3 regions of the Pseudoalteromonas sp. SR43-7 genome follow, and region 1 is predicted to be linked to each of the others. Evidence: predicted binding sites of a transcription regulator. Region 1 holds the regulator's gene; each other region holds the start of a gene.

Region 1 (3,284 bases):
TTAGATGAATTTAGCATACAACACATTCGTGATAGCCAAGGTATGGCATTATCGGGTGGAGAACGTCGTCGTGTAGAAATAGCACGAGCGCTGGCAGCAGATCCTAAATTTATACTACTGGATGAACCGTTTGCCGGTGTTGACCCTATTTCGGTATTAGATATAAAGAAAATAATAGAACATCTTAAAAATCGTGGGATTGGTGTATTAATTACCGACCATAACGTAAGAGAGACCCTTGATGTTTGTGAAAAAGCCTACATTGTTTCTCATGGGGAGCTGATTGCATCAGGTACTCCAGAACACGTATTAAATGATAAAACTGTACGCGATGTTTACTTAGGCGAGCAATTTAGGCTGTAACATTTACGCCATGTCTTTAAGCATCTGCTAGTATTAATTATAACAACATAAAAGGATTGTTAGAGATACATGAGGCAATCACTACAGCTGCGCATGGGCCAGCAACTTACAATGACTCCACAGTTGCAACAAGCTATTCGTTTGTTGCAACTCAGTACATTGGATCTCCAGCAAGAAATACAAGAAGCTCTCGACAGTAATCCACTTTTAGAGGTTGAAGAGGCAGACTATTCTGAAGACGCTGCTGGTAAAAACGAGCAAAAAGCTGATACCGATGACATAACTGTTAGCGCATCTGCTGATGATGCTCCGAGCGAATATGAACAAGATACTGGTGAAGCACTTGCAAAAGACACGCTAAGTGACGACATGGCTATGGATGTTAGTTGGGATGAGTACATGAGTGCCGCTCCTGCAGCATCATCAGGTCCAATGCCTGAAGACGAATCAATATACCAAGGCGCCTCTACTGAAACGCTCCATGAGTATTTAATGTGGCAATTACAACTAACGCCATTTAGCCCTACCGATGAAGCCATCGCTATTGCGATTGTAGAGGCCGTCGATGATTCAGGTATTTTAACTCTCAGTTGCGAAGAAATTTTAGAAAGCTTTAATCAAGAAAACGAAGATGATAACGAAGTTGAACTTGATGAAATTGAAGCGGTATTAAAACGCATCCAACTGTTTGATCCTGTTGGTATTGCTGCACGTAGTTTACAAGAGTGTTTGTGTATTCAGCTTAATCAATTTGATAAAGAAACACCTTACATTAATGAAACGAAAATGATTTTAACCGAGCATATTGATCTATTAGCAGCTCGCGACTATCGTACATTAATGAAAAAAACTAAGCTTAAAGAAGAAGAGCTTAAAGAAGTAATGACACTAATACATACTCTCAACCCAAAACCTGCTGATACTATTGTAAGGGAAGAATCTGAGTATGTTATTCCTGATGTGTCAGTTAAAAAAATTAAAGGCCGCTGGGTTGTCGAATTAAACCCAGATAGCATGCCTAAAATTCGTGTTAATAGCCAATACGCGGCAATGTCTCGCACTGTAAAATCAAGTGGCGACAGCCAGTTTATTCGCTCACATTTACAAGAAGCTAAGTGGTTTATTAAAAGCTTAGAAAGTAGAAACGACACGCTATTAAAAGTTACTAATTGTATTGTTAAGCAACAACAAGGCTTTTTTGAACATGGTCCTGAAGCCATGAAACCAATGGTTTTAAATGATGTCGCTGAAATGGTAGAAATGCACGAATCGACAATTTCGCGCGTGACTACTCAAAAGTACATGCATACACCCCGTGGTATATTTGAGCTTAAATACTTTTTCTCAAGCCATGTAAGTACTGAAAACGGTGGTGAATGTTCATCTACAGCAATACGTGCGCTTATCCGAAAATTAATCGCAGCAGAAAACTCAGCAAAACCATTGAGTGATAGCAAAATAGCGGATATATTGGCTGAGCAAGGAATTAAAGTAGCGAGACGTACAATCGCAAAATACCGCGAATCTCTTGCTATTCCACCGTCAAATCAGCGTAAAAGTCTGATTTAAGACGCTAAACTAAGAGGGTAATGCTTATGCAACTAAACTTAACTGGTCGTCACGTAGAATTAACCGATTCACTAAGAGACTATATTAATACTAAATTTGCGAAGCTTGAAAGACACTCTGATCATATTAATAATGTTCATGTCATTCTCGATGTAGAAAAATTAAATCAAAAAGCAGAAGCCACAATACACGTAAGCGGTGCTGAGCTATTTGCCTCTACAGAACATCAAGATATGTATGCCGCTATTGACTCGTTGATCGACAAGCTCGATCGCCAAGTAATCAAACACAAAGAGAAGCTTGCTCGCCACTAATATGATGAAATTAAGTTCACTTATATGCCAGGACTGCAGCAAAGCTGCGGTCCTTTTTAATAGCAAAAAAAGAATTTTAGAGTTCATTAGCGAACTTGCTCACGACAAACTTCCGTATTTACCGCAACAAGATATTCTTAATGCTTTAATGAGCAGAGAGAAATTAGGTAGTACAGGTATAGGGCGTGGCATTGCTATTCCTCATGGAAGAATGAGCGGTGCAGAAGAGCCTTTGGCTTTAGTGCTCGTTAGCGAAACTCCAATAAACTTTGATGCAATCGATAACCGCCCTGTTGATATTTTTGTCGCACTCATCGTACCAGATGGCGATAACCAGCAGCACTTAAAGACTCTAGCAACCATTGCTGATAAACTAAACAACAAAGATTTTTGTAAACAGTTACGCAGTGCAAAATCTGATACTGAGCTTTACCAAGTTATTGTCGAACAATCATAGTTTTATAAAGGGTGTTAAATGGAGTTAATTATCATAAGCGGCCGTTCTGGTTCTGGAAAGTCGGTTGCTTTGCGCGTTGTAGAAGATTTAGGTTATTATTGCGTTGATAATATTCCAGTAAACCTACTACCTTCATTAGTTCGCAGTGTGTCTGATAGCTACGATAAAATTGCTGTTAGCATAGATGTGCGCAACATCCCTAAAGAACAAGATGAATTTAACGATATTCTTGAATACTTACCAGGCTTTGCAAACCCTACGTTATTTTATTTAGATAGCGACGATCAGACATTGATCAAACGCTTTTCTGAAACACGCAGATTACACCCACTATCAATAGACTCATTGCCGCTTGATTTAGCCATCAAAAAAGAAAAAGAATTACTTGATGTATTAACCACTCGCGCCGACTTTATGATAGATACGACTGATTTAAGTGTTCATCAACTCGCTGAATCTATTCGTGAAAAGATTTTAGGTAAAAAAGATAAGCAACTGATTGTCACATTTGAATCATTTGGTTATAAACACGGTATACCAAAAGAAGCAGACTACGTATTTGATGCACGCTTTTTACCAAA
Region 2 (3,284 bases), on a different contig from region 1:
AAAAAATATATATCTAAACCGGAGATTCTACAAGGCATGAAAAAACTGCTAATTTCACCGTCAAAAATGACGCTAGGCGAACAAGAAAATCAAATCTATCAGAACATTCTGAAGCAATCTTCAGAATTAAGCCTTAACCTTATGGCCGTGAAAGTAGAAAACCACCCTGATGATTTTTTACCTTGGTGTTACGAATTGCTAAGTGCAAGCAGAGATCGTATGAACTACGATTTACTAGAGCCGCAGCAATTACCAGTACTTAAGAAGCTACACGATCAGCTTATTTCAGCTATCAGCTTTTTACAGGTTAAAACTTTACGTATTGCTCCGTGGCCTGTAGTAAGTGTATTTGTAGAACAACACAAAGACGTTATTGCTCTTGATGAACAGCTTCGCTTAGTAGACTACATTAAAAGCATTCGTGAACAATCTCTTAAAGATATGATTCCTGAAGATTTACTTGCGTTTAGCGGTAAGCACATGGCATCACTTGATCCAAGCACATATAACTTTGACGTTGAATGGTTTGCATCAACAAAAAGTGCGAAGAGCTTTCATCAAATGCTTGGCGATTTACCAGGTGCCTTTGACGATGCACTAGTAAACATTCCACTTGAAGGTGACATTACTCAATACGAATATCAACAATTTGTTGCTGCTTATTCAAAAATATTCACCGACAATAATGAAAAACCAACACTTGCGCCTGCAACACGACTGCTTGCAATGCGTCGCCCTGATATATTTACTCCGATCACAAACAATCGATTAGATGCATTATGCGGTGCCCTTGGTGTTTCTAAACTAAAAAATAGTGATTTTGAGCGTTACTGGCAAGATATTATAAAAGGTATTCAAGCTATGTCATGGTACAAAATGGCTAAACCTAGTAATGAGTTAGAAGAACAATTAGTTGCTATTAAAGCACTAATCCCATGTTTCTTTCACTATGCTGATGCAAAAACACCAGATAACTCTAACTACATCAAACTGTTAAGTAAGCCTAAACGAACTACAACTACGACAGGTAAAACTCAGCGTAGAGGTAAAGAGTCTGCAGAAATTTTAGTAGACCGCGCACTTGCTGCTGACGATATTCCTGAGCACATTCGCAGTAAGCGCGATTCAATTGTGAGTGAAGTTCAAAAAGGTCGTAGTGTAAACGAAACAATTAGCCTTATGCGCACTATATTTGGCTAAAAACTTCTAATTTAGCCGTACTTTTATGGTGCGGCTAGGTTAATTTATGCACCAGCAGTGTGCGCAACATCTTCCTACATACCATATCTCTTCTCAATCTATAAAATACAAGCTCATGTTTTTAATGTATAAAAATAATTTTTAATAAAAAATAATGAAGCTGGCACACACAGTGCAATTATCCCGTTAGTTAAACAATAAAAAGCCGTCAGCCTAAAGGTTCCGAATACATAATAAAAACCTTGGCGAGCAAAAATCATATAACGGGAAATGGACATGCTAAAACTAAAAAAAACCATCGCTATAAGTGCTATAGCATTAATGGGCGCAACATCTTTAACGTCAACAGCCGTACATGCTGAAGTAACAGCAAACGCAGCGGCAACATCAAACTACTTATGGCGTGGTCAAGAGCAAACTGGGGGCGATGCAGCTATTTCAGGCGGTATTGATTACGCCAATGAATCGGGCTTTTATGCAGGTACTTGGGCTTCAAATGCATCGTGGGCAGATGAAATGACCTATGAGCTTGATTTATATGCAGGCTTTGGTGGCGACATTAACGAAAGCGTTAGCTATGATGTTGGCTATATTTATTACGCTTACCCAGATGCAGCTTCTGAAGCTGACGCAGATTTCTCTGAAATTTACGGTAGCATCAGTGTTGAAGGCTTTACATTTGGTGCTTCAGTACTTGCAACATCAGCTGCAAGTGGTGATGGTACAGACTTTGGTGATTCACTTTACCTGACAGCTGACTACGGTTTTGCTGTTGGCAGTAACGGCACTGAAATGGCATTTCACTTAGGCCACTACTCTGGTGACTTTATTGGCGATGATAATATCTTAGATTATGGTGTATCAATTTCGAAAGATGGGTTCACTTTTGGTTTATCTGATACAGATATGGATGACTCAGATATTAAAGCTTACGTTGCTTATTCTGTAGACTTTAATTTATAAGAAAGAATGTGTTACTTGCTGCGACACGAAGGGCCTTTTGGCCCTTTTCTTGTTTTTGAACAAGACCCCTCACATCTGTTAACAAACCGTTACAATTGAATGAAAACAATACATACATTTTCCTTTATTCTATTACCTAGTCACTGGGCATTTATAACTGCCTAGCCATAAAATAGGTATAAAGGAATAATAATGAAATCACCTAACGCGTTTAGCGCCCTACTCGATATTTATATAAGTCCTAGTAAAGCTTTCAATGGTGTTGAACACGCCAAAGGTTGGTCATGGCTTGCTTTTATAGTCATGTCTTTAGTTTCAATGGCGAGTATTTATATTTTTTATTCCACTGTTGATATGCAGTTTTTGATTAATGAGCAAGTAGCAGCATCAACTATTGATGCGACGATTGGCGAGCAAAAAATGATTCGCCAAAGTATAGAGCAAAATGCAGAAGGCCAAATATGGTTTGGTTTGTTTGGCGGCGTAATTGCGCTGGCTATCATGAATGCATTAATGGCACTTTATTATATGCTTGTGGCAAAACAAGATCCTGAATCAGAACATAGCTACGGAGCTTGGTATGGATTCGCTACCTGGACAATAATGCCAGTTGTTATTTCAAGCCTAGGCACAATTGCTCTTGTACTAAGTGCAAGTACAGATCAAATATCTCAACAAGCCGTATTTAGCTACGCATCTATTAACCAATTAATAATAGGACTTGAAGTTGGCCATCCTTTTTATAGCTTATTAGAATCAATAAACTTATTTAGCTTTTGGAGCATTGCGCTGGGAATGATCGGCTTAAAATGCTGGACTAATTTTTCAACTAACAAAGCACTCCTATTCTCTGCTCTTCCTTCAATTATTATTTTTGGTATTTGGGCAATCATTGCAGCAAGTTAACTCTTAAGTGGAGGTAGATACTAGCTCCACATTACTTAATTCACGGATAGATAAAATGAAAAAAGCAATAATCATCACACTCGCTGTAGGCGCATTTATAGCCCTAATTGTGTCAAAGCAAATTTCTGACGATGAAAAACAAGCCGAAGTAAATATTGCTCAAGTAGAGCTTGGCGACATTGCTGACTCAATAATGGCTTCAGGTAATTTAGTTT
Region 3 (3,284 bases), on a different contig from region 1:
ATATAGGTGGCGATAGTATTCAGTTTGGTATTGGTAGTGATTCGTCGTTTACGGGCGATTCAAAATCAAACCAGTCAAACAGCTTAGTAGGCGATATTTCGGTAAATGTTATGCGTGTTTTACCTAACGGTAATTTAGTTATACGCGGCGAAAAGTGGCTAACGCTTAATACCGGCGAAGAGTTTATTCGTTTAGAAGGGCTAGTACGCCCTCAAGACGTAAGCGCCGATAATACGGTTGAATCAAACCGCATTGCTAATGCACGTATTCAATACTCAGGTAAAGGGCAAACGCAAGAGGCGCAAAGTCCTGGTTGGCTTACACGTTTCTTTAGCAGTTCGCTGTTTCCATTTTAGAGGGTAACAACATGAATAGCCTTAAAGCTTTATGTTTAGTTGTGTTATTAGGTTGGCAGTTTACTGCCAATGCTGAGCGCATAAAAGATGTGTCTATGGTTGAAGGCGTACGCTCTAACCAATTAGTCGGTTATGGCTTAGTGGTTGGTTTACCGGGCACCGGCGAGCAAAACTCATACACACAACAAAGTTTTAGAGGCATGTTGAACAGCTTTGGTATTACGCTACCTTCAACTCAAAGTCCTAAAATTAAAAATGTTGCCGCTGTTGCTGTACATGCAGAATTACCTGCATTTAGAAAGCCCGGGCAAACAATAGATATTACGGTTTCTTCTATTGGTAGTGCTGGCAGCTTACGTGGAGGTACTTTACTACAAACTTTTTTAAAAGGTGTAGATGGTAACGTGTATGCAATTGCACAAGGTAGTTTAATTGTCGGTGGCTTAGGCGCACAAGGCCTTGATGGCAGTAGAGTTGTAATTAACACCCCTACAGTTGGCCGTATACCAAATGGCGCTACAGTTGAACGCACAGTAGAAAGCCCATTTATGCAAGGCGATTACATTACTTTTAATTTAAACCGCCCAGACTTTACAACGGCGAAACGCCTAGAAAAAACAATTAATGACTTAGTTGGCCCAAATAGCGCACAAGCAATTGATTCTGTTTCTATTCGTGTTATAGCACCGCGCGATGCATCCCAGCGTGTATCGTACTTATCAACACTCGAAAACTTAGAATTTAAACCCGCTGACATGGCCGCTAAAATTATAGTTAACTCGCGCACTGGTACAATTGTTATTGGCAAGAACGTTAAGCTTCAGCCTGCGGCTATAACTCATGGTGGCTTAACAGTAACAATTGCAGAACAACAAAACGTGTCACAACCAAATCCGCTAGCAAACGGTGATACAGTTGTCACGCAGCAAAGTATTATTGATGTAAACCAAGATGACTCGCGCGCCTTTGTATTTAACCCTGGTGTAAGCCTTGACGATTTAGTTCGCGCAATTAACGAAGTTGGCGCAGCGCCTGGTGACTTAATGGCTATTTTAGAAGCACTAAAAGAAGCCGGCGCAATTAACGGACAGTTAGTTGTTATTTAAATAACCCAAGCCAATAAATAACGTATTACTTAAGCCCTATATTTTTGAAATTAGGGCTTTTTATTTACAGCAACTTAAGTTTATTATTTTTATCTTCCTCGTTTTATCGGTAGTGGCTCAATTTTTGCATTTTTAACTGCATTATTCATTTTGTGTCAAAAAGCCGATGGAAACTAATCACCTCGATAAACAAAACTTTTTTGATTTAGGCAACTTAGATTCACTTCGTAAAGAAGCCTTAACGAGTGGCGATGCATCAACTGATGCCTCTAAAGCTGCGCTCAAAAAAGCGGCCGCACAATTTGAAGCTATTTTTACGCAAATGTTGCTCAAAGGAATGCGCAAAGCTAACGAAGCATTTGAAGACAAAGACAGCCCATTTAATTCAAGTGGCGTAAAGTTTTTTGAAGAAATGCACGATCAGCAACTTTCAACAGAGCTTTCATCAAATGGCTCGTTAGGCCTTGCCGATTTAATAGTTCAGCAGTTATCGCCTGAGTCTAAAAACTTTATGCCAGGCTCGGTGCTTAGAACAACCAACGATATTTTTAGCGATACGCAAGTCGGTTCCGCTCTTCCTCATGAGCAAAAAAATAAGCAACCCGATCTTATCGTTAAGAGTACTAAAGCCGATATTGCTGAGCCTAAAGTCGATACTGCAGAGTCTAAAGCTGATAGCCCAACATTTAAAAATGCAGAAGAGTTTGTAAGTTCAGTGTGGGAACACGCTAAAACTGCAGCGCAAAAAATTGGTTTAAATCCTGCGGTAATGGTTGCACAAGCGGCACTTGAAACCGGTTGGGGTAAGCACATTATTAATAAAAGTGACGGTGGCAGTTCAAATAACTTATTTAATATTAAGTCAGATAAAAGCTGGGAAGGCGATAAAGCAAGCAAAATAACGCTTGAGTTTGAGCAAGGTACACCCGTTAAAAAACAAGCCAGCTTTAGAGCCTACGATTCAATTAAAGACAGCGTGAACGACTTCGTTGATTTTTTAACGCAAAACCCACGCTACAAAGAAGCATTACAAAATACAGCTAAACCAAACGACTTTTTAGATTCATTACAAAAAGCAGGTTATGCAACCGATCCAAATTATGCCAACAAAATAAAACAAGTGCTCAATAGCAGTCAGCTAAAAGACATTGCGGCAAACGTGATCCGCCAAGGAGTAGAGTAACATGTCGTTTAATTTATTAAATATTGCCAGTTCTGGGGTTAGAGCAAGCTCGGAGCTACTGCAAACGACAAGTAAGAATATCGCCAATGTAAATACCGAAGGCTATGTGCGTGAGCGTACAGAGTTTACTACTATGGTTGACAACCAAGTAGGGCGAGGCGAAACATACCGATTACTAAACGAGTTTGCTCAGTCACAGCTAAATCGTGATACCTCTAATAAATCGTTTTTCGATCAGTTTATTACTGAGGCTAATCGAGTTGATACTATTTTTTCTGAAGAGTCGAATAATCTTTCGACTGGTATTAACTCTTTATTTAATAACGTGCAAGAAGCGCTAAATCAGCCCTCATCTACTGTTGCTCGCTCATTAGTAATGACAGATGCGCAAAGCTTAATTGATCAAATGGATAGGCTTTCGGGCATCGTGCTTGATCAAAAAAGTATAGTCAATGAGCAGCTCGAAATATTTTCAGATGAAGCAAACTCACTCATTCAGAGTATTAGCACGCTAAATCAAAATATTGCAGCCGTTAATGGCACTAATAACGCCGCAGATGCCAGCTCTACCTATAACGAACGCGATAAAGCAATACGCGACTTATCAGAGCTAATAGACATTGAAACGCTTGATGGTCC

The links. The regulator sigma-54, encoded in region 1, starts transcription at its own class of promoters, with help from an activator protein. The targets are predictions, from matches to a motif close to GTTGGCACGNNNNTNGNNT.
Region 2: the regulator sigma-54 is predicted to act here: its motif matches at 1,360-1,378, upstream of H5087_RS15150 (TorF family putative porin).
Region 3: the regulator sigma-54 is predicted to act here: its motif matches at 1,574-1,592, upstream of flgJ (flagellar assembly peptidoglycan hydrolase FlgJ).

Annotation. Positions count from the first base shown of each region.
Region 1 is NZ_JACJDY010000002.1:88,312-91,595, forward strand. Features, by position in the region: gene lptB (LPS export ABC transporter ATP-binding protein) at 1-363, shown strand, start outside; gene H5087_RS01740 (RNA polymerase factor sigma-54) at 433-1,932, shown strand; gene hpf (ribosome hibernation promoting factor) at 1,959-2,246, shown strand; gene ptsN (PTS IIA-like nitrogen regulatory protein PtsN) at 2,251-2,703, shown strand; gene rapZ (RNase adapter RapZ) at 2,722-3,284, shown strand, end outside.
Region 2 is NZ_JACJDY010000020.1:82,863-86,146, reverse strand. Features, by position in the region: gene H5087_RS15155 (hypothetical protein) at 37-1,200, shown strand; gene H5087_RS15150 (TorF family putative porin) at 1,477-2,163, shown strand; gene H5087_RS15145 (YIP1 family protein) at 2,356-3,069, shown strand; gene H5087_RS15140 (efflux RND transporter periplasmic adaptor subunit) at 3,125-3,284, shown strand, end outside.
Region 3 is NZ_JACJDY010000016.1:8,806-12,089, forward strand. Features, by position in the region: gene flgH (flagellar basal body L-ring protein FlgH) at 1-356, shown strand, start outside; gene H5087_RS12895 (flagellar basal body P-ring protein FlgI) at 368-1,462, shown strand; gene flgJ (flagellar assembly peptidoglycan hydrolase FlgJ) at 1,629-2,645, shown strand; gene flgK (flagellar hook-associated protein FlgK) at 2,647-3,284, shown strand, end outside.